Regions from separate parts of the Pseudoalteromonas sp. A41-2 genome, predicted to be linked through region 1. Evidence: predicted binding sites of a transcription regulator. Region 1 holds the regulator's gene; each other region holds the start of a gene.
What was found. The regulator sigma-54, encoded in region 1, starts transcription at its own class of promoters, with help from an activator protein. The targets are predictions, from matches to a motif close to GTTGGCACGNNNNTNGNNT.
Positions count from the first base shown of each region.

Region 2: IT970_RS08920 (ferritin-like domain-containing protein) is a predicted target of sigma-54. The motif match lies at 1,387-1,405, and genes of this name have one in related genera.
Region 3: IT970_RS00080 (EF-hand domain-containing protein) is a predicted target of sigma-54. The motif match lies at 2,045-2,063, and genes of this name have one in related genera.
Region 4: IT970_RS04130 (DUF1328 domain-containing protein) is a predicted target of sigma-54. The motif match lies at 3,093-3,111, and genes of this name have one in related genera.

Region 1 covers NZ_CP065231.1:448,248-452,623, reverse strand. Annotated here, with positions in the region: gene lptA (lipopolysaccharide transport periplasmic protein LptA) at 1-494, shown strand, start outside; gene lptB (LPS export ABC transporter ATP-binding protein) at 491-1,216, shown strand; gene IT970_RS02175 (RNA polymerase factor sigma-54) at 1,331-2,827, shown strand; gene hpf (ribosome hibernation promoting factor) at 2,854-3,141, shown strand; gene ptsN (PTS IIA-like nitrogen regulatory protein PtsN) at 3,145-3,597, shown strand; gene rapZ (RNase adapter RapZ) at 3,598-4,376, shown strand, end outside.
Region 2 covers NZ_CP065231.1:1,946,431-1,950,806, forward strand. Annotated here, with positions in the region: gene aceK (bifunctional isocitrate dehydrogenase kinase/phosphatase) at 1-307, shown strand, start outside; gene IT970_RS08915 (LysR family transcriptional regulator) at 324-1,262, shown strand; gene IT970_RS08920 (ferritin-like domain-containing protein) at 1,456-1,899, shown strand; gene IT970_RS08925 (catalase family peroxidase) at 1,957-2,934, opposite strand; gene IT970_RS08930 (ExbD/TolR family protein) at 3,224-3,622, shown strand; gene IT970_RS08935 (TonB-dependent receptor plug domain-containing protein) at 3,681-4,376, opposite strand, start outside.
Region 3 covers NZ_CP065231.1:18,316-22,691, reverse strand. Annotated here, with positions in the region: gene trkA (Trk system potassium transporter TrkA) at 1-731, shown strand, start outside; gene IT970_RS00095 (EF-hand domain-containing protein) at 822-1,040, opposite strand; gene IT970_RS00090 (calmodulin) at 1,112-1,327, opposite strand; gene IT970_RS00085 (calmodulin) at 1,474-1,686, opposite strand; gene IT970_RS00080 (EF-hand domain-containing protein) at 1,751-1,963, opposite strand; gene IT970_RS00075 (flagellar brake domain-containing protein) at 2,434-3,096, opposite strand; gene IT970_RS00070 (TrkH family potassium uptake protein) at 3,134-4,376, opposite strand, start outside.
Region 4 covers NZ_CP065231.1:878,124-882,499, reverse strand. Annotated here, with positions in the region: gene IT970_RS04145 (sodium ion-translocating decarboxylase subunit beta) at 1-570, opposite strand, end outside; gene oadA (sodium-extruding oxaloacetate decarboxylase subunit alpha) at 581-2,359, opposite strand; gene IT970_RS04135 (OadG family transporter subunit) at 2,375-2,623, opposite strand; gene IT970_RS04130 (DUF1328 domain-containing protein) at 3,157-3,330, shown strand; gene IT970_RS04125 (hypothetical protein) at 3,383-3,574, shown strand; gene IT970_RS04120 (TonB-dependent receptor domain-containing protein) at 3,776-4,376, shown strand, end outside.

The DNA.
Region 1 (4,376 bases):
TGATCCCAAGCTTATTGATTGCGTTTTCTGGCGCAGCTGCTGAGCAGGCTGGCACACCAATCAGCATTAGCTCTGATCGCCAAGAAGGTCAGCTAAAAAATGGCATTGGTATCTTCGAAGATAATGTCGAGATCATACATGGTAACCGTCGTATTACAGCGGATCGACTCGAAGCACATGCAGGTGAAGTTGAAGGCACGGTTGAATTAATTATTGCCACAGGAAAGCCCGCTTACTTTGAAGAAAAACAAGCTGACGGCACTATTATGAGCGCCAGTGCTGAAGAAGTTCGATACGATGTTGCTAAACGCTTATTAACACTCGTTGGCAATGCACAAGTGACTCAAGCAGGCCAAAAAGTCAGTGCCAAGAGCATTACATACGATATGGAACAGCAACTGATAAGTGCCGAGAAAGATGAAAACTCGACCGATCGTGTACACACTATTTTAGTGCCTGTTGATAACAAAAAGAACGATGAAGGCCAGCCATGAGCACACTAAAAGCAGAGCTATTAGCTAAAAGCTATAAGGGTCGCCAAGTTGTAAAAAATGTAGGCCTTGAGGTAGAAGCTGGCAGCATTGTCGGTTTACTTGGGCCAAATGGCGCAGGTAAAACAACCACCTTTTACATGATTGTGGGATTAGTGCCCAGTGACAAAGGTAAAATAAGCATTGATGATAACGACATCACCTTATTGCCAATGCACAGCCGCGCTCGCTTAGGTATTGGCTATTTGCCACAAGAATCATCGATTTTTAGAAAACTGACTGTTTATCAAAACTTAATGGCCATTTTAGAGACCCGTAAAGATCTCAATAAACAAGGCCGCGAAGAAACACTTAACAGTTTACTTGATGAATTTAGCATTCAACACATTCGTGACAGCCAAGGTATGGCATTGTCAGGGGGTGAACGCCGTCGTGTTGAAATAGCACGTGCACTGGCCGCTGACCCTAAATTTATTTTGCTCGATGAGCCTTTTGCTGGTGTTGATCCTATTTCAGTGTTAGATATAAAGAAAATTATTGAGCACTTAAAAAATCGTGGTATTGGTGTATTAATTACTGACCACAATGTGAGAGAAACCCTTGATGTTTGTGAAAAAGCCTACATTGTTTCTCATGGGGAGCTAATTGCATCAGGTACACCTGAACATGTGTTAGCCGACCAAACTGTACGCGATGTGTATCTAGGCGAGCAATTCAGGCTTTAAATACGCCACCGACTAGAGCATCTGCTAGACTTATAACAATGACAATAAATCAAATAAATAGTTAACGGCATCGTTCTATTGTTTGATAAGACTAAAAAGGATTGTTAGGGATACATGAGGCAATCATTACAGCTGCGCATGGGCCAGCAACTTACAATGACTCCACAACTGCAACAGGCTATCCGTTTGTTGCAGCTCAGTACATTGGATCTCCAGCAAGAAATTCAAGAAGCGTTAGACTCTAACCCTTTGCTTGAAGTTGAAGAAGCAGATTATGCAGAAGAGAGTATTGGCAAGAACGAGCAGAAAGCCGAATCTGACGATACCCAACTAAGCGCGTCGGCTGACGAAGCTGCGAGCGAGTACGAGCAAGAAAGCAGTGATGCCCTCAACAAAGACACCGTAAGTGACGACTTAGCAATGGATGTTACGTGGGATGAGTACATGAGTGCTGCCCCATCAAGTTCCTCAGGTCCAATGCCTGAAGATGAATCAATTTACCAAGGCGCATCAACCGAAACTCTCCACGAATACCTAATGTGGCAGTTACAACTGACTCCATTCAGCCCAACAGACGAAGCGATTGCCGTTGCGATTGTTGAGGCAATTGATGATTCGGGTATTTTAACCGTAAGCTGCGAAGACATTGTTGAAAGCTTCAATCAAAATAACGATGAAGAAGAAATCGAACTTGATGAAGTCGAAGCTGTCTTAAAAAGAATCCAATTATTCGATCCTGTCGGTATTGGCGCACGTAGTTTACAAGAATGTTTGTGTATTCAATTACGCCAATTCGATGCTGACACCCCCTATTTAGCTGAAACTAAAATGGTGTTATCAGAACATATTGAATTATTAGCGAGTCGTGACTATCGCACTTTGATGAAAAAGACTAAGCTTAAAGAAAGTGAGCTGAAAGAAGTCATGACATTGATCCACAGCTTAAATCCAAAGCCTGCGGATACCATTGTTAGAGAAGAATCTGAATACGTGATACCCGATGTATCCGTAAAAAAAATAAAAGGCCGTTGGGTAGTTGAACTAAACCCAGACTGCATGCCGAAAATCAGAGTGAATAGCCACTATGCGGCGATGTCACGTTCTGTAAAATCAAGCAGTGATAGCCAATTTATTCGCTCTCATTTACAAGAAGCAAAATGGTTTATTAAAAGCTTAGAAAGCCGTAATGACACGTTATTAAAAGTGACTAACTGTATTGTTCAACAACAACAGGCTTTCTTTGAACATGGTCCTGAGGCCATGAAACCCATGGTATTAAATGATGTCGCAGAAATGGTCGAAATGCATGAATCAACAATTTCGCGAGTAACAACACAAAAATACATGCATACCCCGCGGGGAATTTTTGAGTTGAAATATTTCTTCTCCAGCCATGTAAGCACTGAAAATGGGGGTGAGTGTTCATCTACGGCAATTCGCGCTTTAATCAAAAAGCTAATCGCCGCAGAAAACACAGCTAAACCATTGAGTGATAGCAAAATTGCAGATATATTGGCTGAGCAAGGAATTAAAGTAGCTAGACGGACAATAGCAAAATATCGAGAGTCTCTAGCAATACCTCCGTCGAATCAGCGTAAGAGTCTGATTTAGACGTTTTACATAGAAGGAAAATGCTTATGCAACTAAATTTAACTGGTCGTCATGTAGAAATCACAGATTCATTAAGAGACTATGTAAACACCAAGTTTGCGAAACTAGAAAGGCATTTTGACCACATTAATAATGTTCATGTCATTCTAGATGTAGAAAAACTAAGCCAAAAAGCAGAAGCAACTTTACATGTAAACGGAGGCGAGTTATTTGCCTCTACTGAACACCAAGATATGTATGCAGCCATCGACTCGTTAATCGATAAACTTGATCGTCAAGTAATTAAACACAAAGAGAAATTAGCTCGACACTAAATTATGAAACTTAGTTCACTTACTAACCAGGACTGCAGCAAAGCTGCGGTCCTTTTTAATAGCAAAAAAAGAATTCTCGAATTTATCAGCGAACTGGCTCATGAGCAGCTCCCTCATTTATCTCAGCAAGATATACTCAATGCCCTATTGAACAGAGAAAAATTGGGCAGCACAGGTATTGGCCGAGGTATTGCGATTCCACATGGTCGTATGAGCGGTGCAGATCAGCCACACGCATTTGTAATTGTGAGTGAGTCACCTATAAATTTTGACGCAATTGATAATCGTCCAGTGGATATTTTTGTCGCACTCATCGTACCAGATGGTGACTGTCAACTTCATCTAAAGACCTTATCAACAATTGCTGATAGACTTAAAGACAAAGAATTTTGTAAACAGCTACGCAGTGCTAAAACAGATAGTGATCTGTTTAAAGTCATTGCATCAGAGGCATAAATGGAATTAATTATTATCAGCGGTCGCTCTGGTTCAGGTAAATCGGTCGCTTTACGAGTACTTGAAGACTTAGGCTATTACTGCGTTGATAATATTCCTGTAAACCTACTTCCTTCGTTAGTACGCAGTGTGTCAGATAATTACGACAAAATTGCTGTAAGTATCGATGTGCGTAACCTGCCGAAAGAACAGCAAGAATTTAACGATATTCTTGAGTATTTACCGGGCTTTGCAAAACCCACGTTGTTTTATTTAGATAGTGATGATCAAACACTGATCAAACGGTTCTCTGAAACTCGCCGCTTACACCCATTATCGATTGACTCGCTGCCGCTTGATTTAGCGATTAAACAAGAAAAAGTATTACTGGATGTTTTGATCACCCGTGCCGATTTTATGATTGATACGACCGATCTCAGCGTACATCAGCTTGCCGAATCTATTCGCGAAAAAATACTGGGTAAAAAAGACAAAAAGCTCATTATTACTTTTATGTCGTTTGGCTTTAAGCACGGTATTCCAAAAGAAGCTGATTACGTATTTGATGCTCGCTTTTTACCGAATCCACACTGGGAACCGGATCTAAAACCACTGACAGGCTTAGACCAACCAGTAAAAGATTACCTTGCTAGTCACAGCATAGTGCAAAAGTTTACATGGCAAATTCAAACCTTTGTACAAACATGGCTTCCTCACTTAGAGCGAAATAATCGCAGTTATTTAACCATTGCGATTGGCTGCACAGGTGGACAACATCGCTCGGTTTACTTAGCGCAAAC
Region 2 (4,376 bases), 1.5 Mb from region 1:
TTTTTATGACTACGATGAAGTGCAATATTTAACTGATATGAACTTTCGTGCCTTACCAAAAGCCAAGTCATACGATGACTACTTAACGAATGAGCAAAGTTATTCAGTGGCACCGCAAGACGTATTTCCTGAGCAATTGTGCACCTTTGTTACGGCTAACCCTGTGTACAAACACTATTTATTAAGTACACACCCAGAGCTTGAAGACCCCGCTTATTGGCGACAAGCTCAATATAATATTAAGCAAGGCGTGGTAAGCCACATTTACCCTTACCCTGCTGCACAACGATTTATCCATTATTGGTAAACACCAAGGACACAGAATGAATATAAGTAAAATAGATTTAAACTTACTTGTTTACCTAGATACATTACTCAGAGAGTGCAATGTAACCAAAGCGGCTAATCAGTTAAGCATTACACAACCCGCAATGAGTAACGGTTTAAAGCGCCTGAGAAATTTATTTAATGATCCGATTTTGGTACGCACCAGTGAAGGGATGGTGCCGACAGAGCGTGCTAAAGAGCTACAACCTGTCATACGCGGTATTTTAATGACGTTAGAAGAAACACTCGCTCCTAACCGTGAATTTGAAGCATCTCAAAGCAAACGTGTATTTCGTATTATGGCCAGTGACTATGCGGCCAGTACCCTTGCGCCCAAACTACTTAGTAAGTTACACGAAGAAGCGCCTGACACCACGCTTGATATCCTGACCCCCAGTGACGTTACGTTTCATGACGTTGAAAACGGCAAGGTCGACATGGCAATTAACCGCTTTGAAAACTTACCCCAATCGTTTCACTACAAACAAATTTGGAAAGACAGTTTTTGCTGCTTAGTAAAAGCCGACAACCCTATTATTAAAGACTTCAGTCTCGATAGTTACTTAAAAGCGCGCCATATTTGGGTAAGTAAAACAGGTTTTGGTGTTGGCGTAGGTATGGATCCAAAAGATGTCCAAAAGTTAGGTTGGGTAGACGAAGCGCTTGCTCATTTTGGTAAGCACCGGAATATTGCAACCTTTACTCGAAACTATCATGTCGCCATTCACCTGGCTAAAGAGCAGAATTTAGTGGCCACACTGCCATCAAAAGCGGCGAATATTTATTTAGATGATCCGGGATTAAAAATTCTTGAGCCACCTTTCCCTATTCCGCCTTTTGAACTCGACATGATTTGGAGCCCTCTTTTACACCGTGATGCCAGCCATATTTGGCTTAGACAAAAAGTAGCTGAAGTGGCCAATGAGCTTAAGTAATATTTTACCTATTAACCTGTAATTATTGCTGGTACGCCTTTTTATATGGGCGTACCAAACTCTCTTTATCTCAAAATAAAAATGTAACACTCTGATTATTAATGATAATACTTTTATGTTAGGGATTGGAACATGCTTTGCTTCATGTAGAGAGCATTGTTTTAATTCAGTCTATATTATTAGAGAGGTCATTATGCAAACACATCAAGGACATGACGTTCATCATATTGCAGATATCATTCAAGTTATGAATAGTGGTATCGATTTTTATGAAAAAGCACAGGAAAAAGTTTCAGACCCCAGTATCGTCGCGTTATTTCAGCGCATGATCGATGCCCGTAAAGTAAGTATTGAACGTTTACAGCCATACGCCATCAACCAAACAGGTCACCGTGAAAATGGCTCAGACTTTGCGGTAGAAGCTCGTAAAGCTTACACATCTTTAATCACTAAACTCGGTGCAGACAAAGATGCAACCTACGTCAGTGAGCTTGAAGAAGTCGAAGACAAAACACTCGCAGAAATAAAAAGTGCGCTCAAAAAACCTCAACCCCACGACTGTGAAGCAGCGTTATCAAAAACCCTGCTAACTATTCAAAGCTGTCATGCCGAAATGAGTAAAATGAAAAAGCATTAACTGCTAATCATATGAAGCCCAGCATAACTGGGCTTCATATTGAAAATTTAAAGAACGTTATTGCCCAGTAATACGTTTTGAAAATGAAATAGCATAAGCAGTTGAGCGCAGCTTTAACACTTCATCTTCACTTGGCATAAAGCCTTGTGAAAGCAGATTTGGGTCGTAATTAGTTAAATCACACCCTGATTCACCCGTGGATTCTATCGTGAGCTTTCCTAAATTAACTGTTTTGCGATCAGCAGGCCATTGCACTGAAGGATCCGTTAATGCATCACCCGGCTCGGCTAATTCAGCTTGAAAACGGTAATGAACTTTCCCTTTCGCTAAATCCTCTTCAAGTCGCTTAGCAAGAAATGATTTAGGTAATGCTTTCATTTGTTCTTCAGTTAGTACTTGTTCTTGCGCTTCTGGCACCATGGTCCATCTAAAAGCTTGCTTAGTGCCCTTTTCATCAACCATGTAAAAGGTATGCACACCAAAATAACGTGAAGACACATACGATGCTGGCGGGTTATGGCTTTGTAGCCAATTAAATTGTCCTAACGTACTCGGGTTTTGCTCTCTGTATGCTTTCACTTTTGCAAAATCGATTTCACCTGTTTTTTCGTCAGGTACTAAGGTACTTAGCAAACCAAAAAATGCTTCAGGGCTGTTACCTGCAAATACTGGCGTAGTTAGCCCTGCAATATTGTGCACATCCCCATTTTCTAGCACAAACTGCACCCCTATTCCTCGCGGAGAACGTGATGTTTCATCAGCATTAGGGTTACCCCCACCCATAGAAAAACGAATATTTGCTTTTGACGGTGCGTTAAATAAAGGACTGATTGAATACTGTTTTGCTGCTTGATTAGGTGTAAATGTGCCCACAGCGCATACACCTTTGGCGTGACCTTTTCTAATTCCGGGCTGCTTACCTGAAAGCTTCTCAAATAAATTTATGAAATCTTGCCCGTTAACTGATTGCTCAGCAAAACTTGCTGTCGGTAAAACAAGGCACATAGCACAAACTAAAGACTTAATTTTTAGCATTTATCCATCCTTTAAACTTAGTTCCAACAACAATGACCTGACAAACCTCGAAATGATTTCATCAAAGTTAATAAATATTTTTACCAACAAAAACGCTACAAACATTTAATAAACTTAGAATATTTATTTAACTACAGTATTTTTAAAAGCTGCTAACTTTAAATTTAGGATCCGAAAAATGGCTGTGGCGCCCAGCATTTTAAAAATAATCCGTGTTCTTAACACGACTATGGCTAGTCCACTTAATCGTAAATTTTGTGGCTTGGTCAAAAACAACAAGGACCTAATTATGGTGAAACAACCTAAAAAAACCACTGCAAACGCTGATGTAGATATGACCCCGATGCTCGATATTGTATTTATATTGCTGATATTTTTTATCGTTACAACCTCATTTGTTAAAGAGCGCGCTATAGAAGTCAATCGCCCTTTAGCAAAACCAACTCTTGAAAACCCAAAAAAACAAGCGCAATTTACTATTACTGAAAACGACAGTATTTACTTTGCAAACCGACTTATAACACCAGAGCAAATTATAGCTAACCTCGCGTTATTTGCCGCACAGTTTGAAATGACACAGGTGCAAGTAACTGCAAGTGAGCAAAGCAGCCACAAAACCTTAGTCACCTTGCTTGATAAAATAAAACAATATCAAGATGTTCCAATCTCTATAAGCACGTCTCTATAACTAAAAAAGGGCCTAACGGCCCTTTGAAGGTTAAATAATAAAGGAATCGATAGGATTTTTAGAACTTATATTCTGCGCCTACGTAGTAGTACGCACCGTTAAAGCCAAAGGGTGCTGAGCGACGTGAATAAGTGAACACACCCGGGCTTGAAACAATAGTGTTTCCATTTGCATCAACAATGGTACCCGAACGCGAATTACCAATGGTATTCTTATCGGGGTAAACATCAAATAAGTTGTTTGCACCAATATTAAACGACAGATTTTCGTTAAAGAAGTAGTTAACTTTTACGTCAGTTAAGATTTCAGCGCCATACGTTTGGCGACCTCCATCTTCTACCGTGTACTCACCGTAACGATTAAGTGATAAATTGACCGTCCAGTCTTCTAGTCGGTAAAGTGCACTTAAGTTAATGCGGTCTTCGGGTTGCCACTCTTCAATAATCGATGTTTCTTGCGCAGAAAACACATCTTCAACCGGAATCGTTTCAAGCCCACTGCCTGCAGGGGTGAATAAATCAACGACATCCGTTTTTGTAAAGTTAGCAGCAAAAGTAAAATCAAGTGTTCCACCAAGGCCCTCGGTATTCCACGTTGCGACTAAATCAACCCCTTCGGTTTCTGTATCAGCGCCATTTAAGAAGAACTGTCCAGCTCCCGCGCCAGCGCTTTCTAACGCTGCATCTAATGTCTCGGATAATCCTTTCCCTAAACGATTACTGATCACAATACGGTCATCGATATCAATCGCATA
Region 3 (4,376 bases), 430 kb from region 1:
AACACATTCGAGCGGTCATGAATGAGCTGCAAAAACTTGAACGCTCATACAAGAAAATCATGATTGCAGGTGGGGGTAATATTGGTGCAGGTTTGGCGCGCTCACTAGAAAAAAATCACAGTGTTAAACTTCTTGAGCGTAATAAAGAACGTGCGGCACAGCTCTCTGAGTTACTCGACAATACCGTTGTGTTCTGTGGTGATGCCTCTGATCAAGAACTGCTCTCAGAAGAGCACATTGAACAAGTTGATGTGTTCATTGCTGTTACAAACGACGACGAAGCAAACATTATGTCGGCCATGCTTGCTAAACGCATGGGCGCACAAAAAACCATGGTGCTGATCCAACGCGGCGCCTATGTTGACCTCGTTCAAGGCGGTGAAATAGATATTGCCATTTCACCACAACAAGCGACTATCTCAGCTCTGTTAACGCATGTTCGCCGCGGTGATATCGTTAACGTTTATTCATTACGTAAAGGCGCGGCTGAAGCAATTGAAGCCGTAGCCCATGGCGATGAACATACATCGAAAGTTGTTGGCCGCGCGATTGCCGATATCAAGCTACCCGCAGGCACCACTATTGGTGCAATTGTGCGTAATGACGATGTACTCATTGCTCATGATGATACGGTGATTCAGTCGGGTGACCATGTGATCATGTTCCTAATCGACAAGAAACACATCACGGTTGTTGAAAAGCTGTTCCAAGTTAGCGCTATTTTCTTATAGACCAAAAACATGAAAATAAAAAAGCAGCCATGACGGCTGCTTTACGACTCTTGAAGTGAAAGTAGTTAACCAGAGTCTCTGGTTACGAACCTATTGAATCTGTGCGAACTCTTCTTTTGAAAGCTCTCCGTTACCATCGCTATCAAGCTCAGGAAATAGTTTTTCAAGCTGCATATTTACAGATGCTTCTTCTTTGCTGATCACGCCATCGCCGTTGGTATCAAATGTAGAAAAACTGACGCCTTGAGCAAACGCTGCTGATGACGTTGCTAATGCTAAAATAGCCAATGTTGTGTTGATGTGTTTCATAATAACTGCCTCAAAATTTGAAAAGAGTGAAGTCCGTTTCTGAGATCCCTGTTTAGTGGAAATTGGCTTTGTTACTCGGCCGCTGAAAATTCTGTTTCAGTCAGTACGCCATCACCATCGACATCCAGTGTTTTAAATTGTGACATGATTTTTGCGTCGACTGATGCTTCACTTTTGCTTATCACGCCATCGCCATCTACATCCAATGTATCAAAGTCAGTGGCAGCAAAAACAGCTGAAGAAGATGCAAGTGCAATTAGGGCTAGTGTTTTATTTACTGTCTTCATAATCATATTCCTTCAATATTTAACTAAAAAAGTGTTAGCTGATCACACGCTCCTGGTTGTTCTTTGTCATGGATTCCCTTATCCATTTAGGCTGTCTTTGGCAGCTCAGAACTAATCAGCTAGATAACTTGGCTTGCTTAATTTCATTAAGCTTTTGAAAATTCTTGTTTTGATAACTCACCGTTACCGTCAGTGTCTAATTCGCTAAACTTACTCATTAGCTCTGCATCGACGGATGCTTCGCTTTGGCTAATAACGCCATTGCCATCAACGTCTAGCGTTTCGAAATCGCTCATCGCAAATGCGGCTGATGAAGAGATAAGTGCCACAAGGGCTAATGTTTTATTTACTGTGTTCATAATGTAATCCTTCAAATAGTAGCTTTAAGTAAGAAGTCCTTTTCAATGTGTCCTTACACTGAAATTATGCTTTCGCGAACTCTTCTTTTGATAGTTCGCCATTACCGTCGGTATCAAGCTCTTTAAACTGGCTCATTAACGGTGAGCTTACAGATGCTTCGCTTTTACTGATTGCTCCATCGCCATCGACATCTAGCGTTTCAAAATCCACCGCTGCAAATGCAGTTGATGAAGCGACAAGGGCAATAATTGCACATGTTTTGTGTAACGTTTTCATAATCACTATTCCTTCAATGTTGTCTAAACTGCGATAGAGGACTAATTCCTAAATCAACTTTCTCTGTGTTCGCTTTAACTATTTCAACTTCAATGCCAAAGTTTAAAAAACGCTATAAATCATGAGGTTAAGTTTGTTTTTTAGTAAATTAGGGGAAAACTGGCTGTTATTTTGTTGCTTTTTAGCAACAAGCAATGAGGTGAGAAAATTTTTTATCTATTAATCAATAAGTTAAAAAAGCAAAAACAGAGACATCTGCCGTTTTTTGTCACTAAAACAGAGAAAATATTGCGTGTGGGGGCTAAACCGTAGATGAATGGCAACACGCCTCAAAAAAAATAAAAATATTTTTAACGCTTAATCATCTGATTTAAATGGGTTTTATATATTTATATCGATTATTTTTGATTAATTTTTAGAGAAAAAGTGAAAAACAGTCATTTTGTTGCAAAATGGCGAATCAATGCTCGTTAACTCGTTATCTCTAATACCGAAAGGTCTATGAGGTGCTCTTTCATAAAGACGTTCATTTCATTTTCACTGGTATTGAGCTGCACACCAAACTGATAGCCCGACTCTCGTTTGCGGACTCTGCATACCTTGCCTGTAAATTCACGTTTACTGAGCACCACCTGACACGCTTGTGCTTTCAAATGACTAAGGTCGGCCTCGCTGTTAATCTCAAATTGCACACCGGCAAGTGAAATGTCTTTAATTACGCCTTCATATACTTGTTCATCTATAACAAGCTTGGCGGGAAACAAAGTGGGGATCCGCGCTTCGCTGCGCAAGCTAAAGAGTTGTACTTGTTGGGGAAAATGTAAAAATATCAATCGACAAGGGTGTGAAGCAACGGCTTTTATCTGCTGACGAAATGCAATAACCTGCCCACCCCCGCTTTCTAAAACAGCCCGAACAATCACCATAACCCCCTCTTTGATAAAGTCACCCGCATTCGGCAAACGTTTTACAGGGGGATAGTTAAGTATGATGTACTGCTCGTTAAGTAAGCCAATAAATTCAATTTTGACACGCTTACTTTCTGTCGCAGTTATTATTTCAACATCGACCACACTCCCTGCGGGTATATAGGTTAGTTTTTCTAAATTAAGTTGCTGCTGCGTTTTTGGCATTGTTTCTCTACTCCTTGAAAAATAACCAAATAAAACCTTAACCGCGCCAGAATGTTGGGGTAAATAAAACTAATAAAGTGAATATTTCAAGACGACCAAACACCATCGCGATTGTTAACAACCACTTTGCCGTATCAGATATCGCGCCATAATGCGCCGCGACTTCACCCAAACCTGGGCCTAAGTTGTTTAAACACGCCGCCGTCGCTGAAAAAGCACTTATATTGTCCATGCCTGTGCCCATTAAGGCCAGCATGATAATAACAAAAACCAGTGCATAAGCAGAAAAGAACCCCCAAACGGCTTCGACCACTTTATCGGGGAGCGCTTTACGACCGAGCTTTATAGAGTATATAGCCCGCGGGTGAACTAAGCGGTTTAATTCACGTATCCCTTGCAAGTACAGAAGGAAAACCCTTACAACTTTCATACCGCCGCCCGTCGAGCCCGCACAGCCGCCGATAAAGCTCGAAAAAATAAGTAAGATAGGTAAGAACAATGGCCAAGCAGAAAAATTATCTGTCGCAAAGCCCGCGGTAGTACTCATTGAGACAGCTTGAAACATTGCTTGATCGAGCGTTTCATCACCATCTGCATAAATATTATTAGAAGAGAGTACCGTAAAACAAATAATCACTAGCGCTAACTGAATAAGTAAAAACACTTTAAATTCAGGGTCGCGCAAGTAAACACGAATACTGCGCGAGGAGACCGCAGCGTAGTGCAACGAAAAGTTAATCGCCGCAATCAGCAAAAACACCACACAAATAAAGTTTATTAATGGGCTGTCAAATTGCCCCATAGACGCATCGTATGTAGAGAATCCCCCAATTGCGATGGTTGAGAAAGCATGACAAATCGCATCAAACCAATCCATACCCGCTCCCCAATAGGCAAGCGTACATGCGATGGTCAGCGACACATAAATGTACCAAAGGTGTTTGGCGGTATCGGCAATCCGCGGGGTCATTTTCGAGTCTTTAACAGGCCCTGGAGTTTCAGCACGGTATAACTGCATACCACCAACACCTAGCATCGGTAATACAGCGACGGCCAATACAATGATCCCCATACCACCTAGCCACTGCAGTTGCTGACGATAAAAAAGCACTGATTTGGGTAAGTATTCAATCCCCGTTAAAACGGTTGCTCCTGTGGTAGTCAGCCCCGAGAAGGCCTCAAATACCGAGTCAGCGAGAGATAGGTTTGGTTCCTGTAAGAACACTAAAGGCACAGCAGCAAAGCTGCCAAGTACCAGCCAGAACAACACCACAATTAAA
Region 4 (4,376 bases), 430 kb from region 1:
TGTTAAAGCTCGCATGATGGGCGGTTGAATTATAGGAACCAATGCCATGTACGAATAAGCAGCTACTGCAATGGCACCTAATAAATCAGGAGCCAATTTCGACGCTAAAAATATTGCCGTTGGACCATCTGCACCACCGATAATAGCGATAGCGGATGCATCTTGCAGGGTAAACTCAAAACCTGGAATAAAGTTAAGTAAAATGGCACCAAATAAGGTTGCAAAAATACCAAACTGAGCAGCAGCCCCCAATAACAACATGCGAGGGTTTGCAATTAAAGCACTAAAATCTGTTAATGCACCCACCCCCATAAAGATCAACAGTGGAAAAACACCTGAGTCGATACCAATGTGATAAACATAATATAAAAGCCCACCTGGGTCAGATAACCCAGCAACTGGAATGTTTGTCAAAATAGCGCCGAAGCCAATGGGTAAAAGCAGCAACGGCTCAAAATTACGTGCAATTGCCAAATACAGCAATAAACACCCTACGGCAATCATAATCAAAGCAGGAAAGGTAAAGTTTGCTATACCCGTTGCATGCCAAAGGTTTAAAAGACCATCCATCTTCTATCCCCTACGCTAACGAAATCATAGCATCGCCAGTGGTAACTGAGTCACCTTCGGCTACTAAGATTTCAGCGACAGTGCCTGTATGTGCAGCACGGACTTCGGTTTCCATTTTCATTGCTTCCATAATGATAACCACATCGCCTTGATTTACCGTTTGGCCCGGCTTTACCTTAATTTTAAAGATATTACCCGCCAATGGCGCATTGAGCGTTTCACCCGCTGACGCTGATGCCGATTGTGGAATTAATTCGCTGTCTTTAAGAGTAACTTCTTTAAGCTCACCACCTTGCGCTACTACGACATCGTAAACTTTCCCATCAACTTTTACGCTATACTGCTCAGCTTTAACGGCATTTTTGCCTGACGTAGGTTGTTTACTTTCAGTCTGGGCAGTTTCAGCTGTTGGAACTGCTTCAAATGCATCAGGGTTATGGCGGTTTTTAATAAACTTCAAGCCAATTTGCGGGAATAATGCATAAGTAAGCACATCATCAATTACTTCATCAGCAAGCTCTAAGCCTTGCTCTTTGGCTTCTTTTAAAAGCTCGGCTTCTAATTTCTCAAGTTCAGGCTCAAGTTTATCAGCAGGGCGACAAGTAATCGGTTCAGCACCATCAAGGACGCGTTCTTGCAGCTCTTTATTCATTGGCGCTGGTGTCGCACCATATTCACCTTTAAGTACACCGGCAGTTTCTTTAGTGATTGTTTTATAACGCTCACCAGTTAATACATTAAGTACCGCTTGTGTTCCTACTATTTGTGAGGTGGGTGTAACAAGCGGAATGAACCCTAAGTCTTCACGAACACGCGGGATCTCAAGTAATACTTGGTCTAATTTATCTGCTGCACCTTGCTCTTTAAGCTGGTTTTCCATGTTAGTTAACATGCCGCCAGGCACTTGTGCGAGTAAAATTCGACCATCAACCCCTTTTAAGCTGCCTTCAAATGCCGCATACTTTTTGCGAACATCACGGAAGTACGCAGCAATTTCTTCAAGTTGATTTAAATCGAGTTCAGTATCGCGCTCTGTGCCTTCAACAATTGACACAATTGTTTCAGTGGCACTGTGGCCATACGTCATACTCATTGACGATATTGCGGTATCAAGCATATCAATACCTGCATCAATTGCTTTTTGATATGTTGCAGTGCTAAGCCCTGTAGTCGCATGACATTGCATAGCAATCGGAATTGAAACTGTCTCTTTCAACCCTTTAATGAGTTGCTCACACTCATACGGTTTTAATAAACCCGCCATATCTTTAATACAAATAGAGTGACAACCAAGCTCTTCTAATTGTTTAGCAAGTTTTAACCACATATCAAGCGTATGAACAGGGCTTACCGTATACGAAATAGTCCCTTGCGCGTGCGCTCCCACTTTAACAGCCGCTTTAATCGCCGTTTCTAAGTTACGTACATCATTCATCGCATCGAAAATACGGAATACATCAACACCATTTTTATGGGCGCGTTCAACAAATTTTTCAACAACGTCATCAGCATAGTGGCGATAACCTAAAAGGTTTTGACCGCGTAATAACATTTGCTGTTTAGTGTTTGGCATTGCCGCCTTTAGCTCACGGATACGCTGCCAAGGGTCTTCACCTAAATAACGGATACAGGAGTCAAAAGTAGCTCCCCCCCATGATTCAATAGACCAATAACCTGCATGATCAAGCTTTTCGGCAATAGGCAGCATATCATCTAGGCGCATACGCGTTGCTAAGAGAGATTGATGCGCATCACGCAATACTAATTCGGTTAGTTTTAATTTAGCCATGTTCAAGCTGCTCCGTTATTGTTGTTTATTTCTAAATTGAGCGATAGCAGCGCTGATAGCTGCAATATGTGCCGGTGGTACCCCTTGCTGAGGCTGTAATTTTGCGGTTCGGACTGGAACTGAGCTCGCAGAGTTTTCAAATCGCCCCAACAATTTCGACATCAGCAGTACGGCTGAAATCAAAATACTGAGAAAGATAAATACACCCACCATACCCGTTAGCATTAAGCTGGCTGCGGTTGTAAGTAAGCCACCAATATCCATACTGCTCCCCTCGCTACTCAGAATAAAAAAACACTTAAATCGAATATTTATACATTCATAATAACAAACAAAACTTATTTTTAAAGCTTTATTGTCAATTGGTAAAACCAATTAATTACAGGGTAACACATCAAACAATTAATTAACACCAAGCCATTACGGCAATTAACTACCCAATATAGACGATAAAAATACTCAATATAGTCAAAAGTTATATGTAAAAATAGTTAACTGTGTAACGTAGCAGCGTAAAAATCAGCTAAAGCAAGGGGTTTGGTAACTTGTATGCCATACAGGTTAAATTGGTCTTACCAAGAAAACATAATCACAGGCGTCCACTTTCAGCATAGAAGTTGAAAAATTATCACTATGAATAAGTTACATGATCACTCGTAATAATTACCAAACGACACGCCACAAAAAAAACCGAGAACAAAACTAACAAATTGAAAAATAAGGACTTTAAAACTTTGGTATGGAACTCGCTTCAGTCTAATCAACCGAAACGAAATTAAATAACCAAGGAGAACATTATGTTACGCTGGACAGTTACTTTTTTAGTTATAGCGCTAATCGCTGCAGTGTTAGGTTTTGGCGGTATTGCAGGGGCCGCAGCAGGCATAGCTAAAATCATATTTTTTATATTCTTAGTTTTACTTGTTATTTCACTTATATCAGGTGCTCTTAGAGGCAATGTACCTAAGTAATAACAAACCAACAGCAATTTACTTTACTAATTTATTTACAAGGAATTTCATTATGAAAAATTCAACTTTAAAAGCAGCTACTATTGCCCTATTTTCAGCTTTATTTATTATGGGGTGTGAAGACAACACAGCAGAAGAAGCTGGTGAGCGCATTGATGAAGCAGTAACCGACGCTCAAAATGCAGTAGAAGATGCATGCGAAGAAGTTAAAGAAGGTGTAAAAGCAGAAGAAACTAACTGCTAAAAATAGAGACTTTACGAAAAAAAGCGGCTTTATAAGTCGCTTTTTTTCGTAAAGCATTGGTATTTTTGAAAAACATATACAAAATAACGAAGTATTTTTTTACTTTTACCTAATATGTATACTAAGCTGATATTGCTAAGAATGGACTATCAGCAGTATTCCATTGTTTTCTAGCCAACTATAATTTATTGGGAGATAACAATGTTAACCAGCAAACTATCTAATGCTATAAGATTAGCAATTAGTACAGGCTTCGTGTCATCAGTTTTACTGTATGCACCAACAAGTTCAGCCGAAGAAGAAACTGAAGCAAAAAAAGATCTCGAAGTGATATCAGTCACCGGTAGTCGGATTAGACAACCTGGTGCGGTCTCTGCAAGCCCTATTGTTTCAATTGGAGAAAAAGAACTAGGTTATCAACAAGAACCTGAAGTAGAGCAAATCCTTAGAACCCTTCCCTCTACAATCCCTGGAGACGGTAGTAACGTAAATAATGGCTCTGGCGGTGCCGCAACCATTAACTTAAGGGGCTTAGGTTCACAACGCTCTTTAGTGTTAATGAATGGTCGCCGGATGATTCCATACAACTATAATGGGTCTGTTGATAGCTCAACAATCCCCACAGCCCTCATTGAAAGAATTGACATTATTACCGGTGGTGCCTCTGCGGTATACGGCTCAGATGCGATTGCAGGTGCTGTGAATGTAGTCTTAAAAGATGACTTCCAAGGCGTTGATTTAGACTTTAAGCACTCTGAAACAGGTGATGGTGATGGCGATAAAGACAGCATAGCCCTGACAA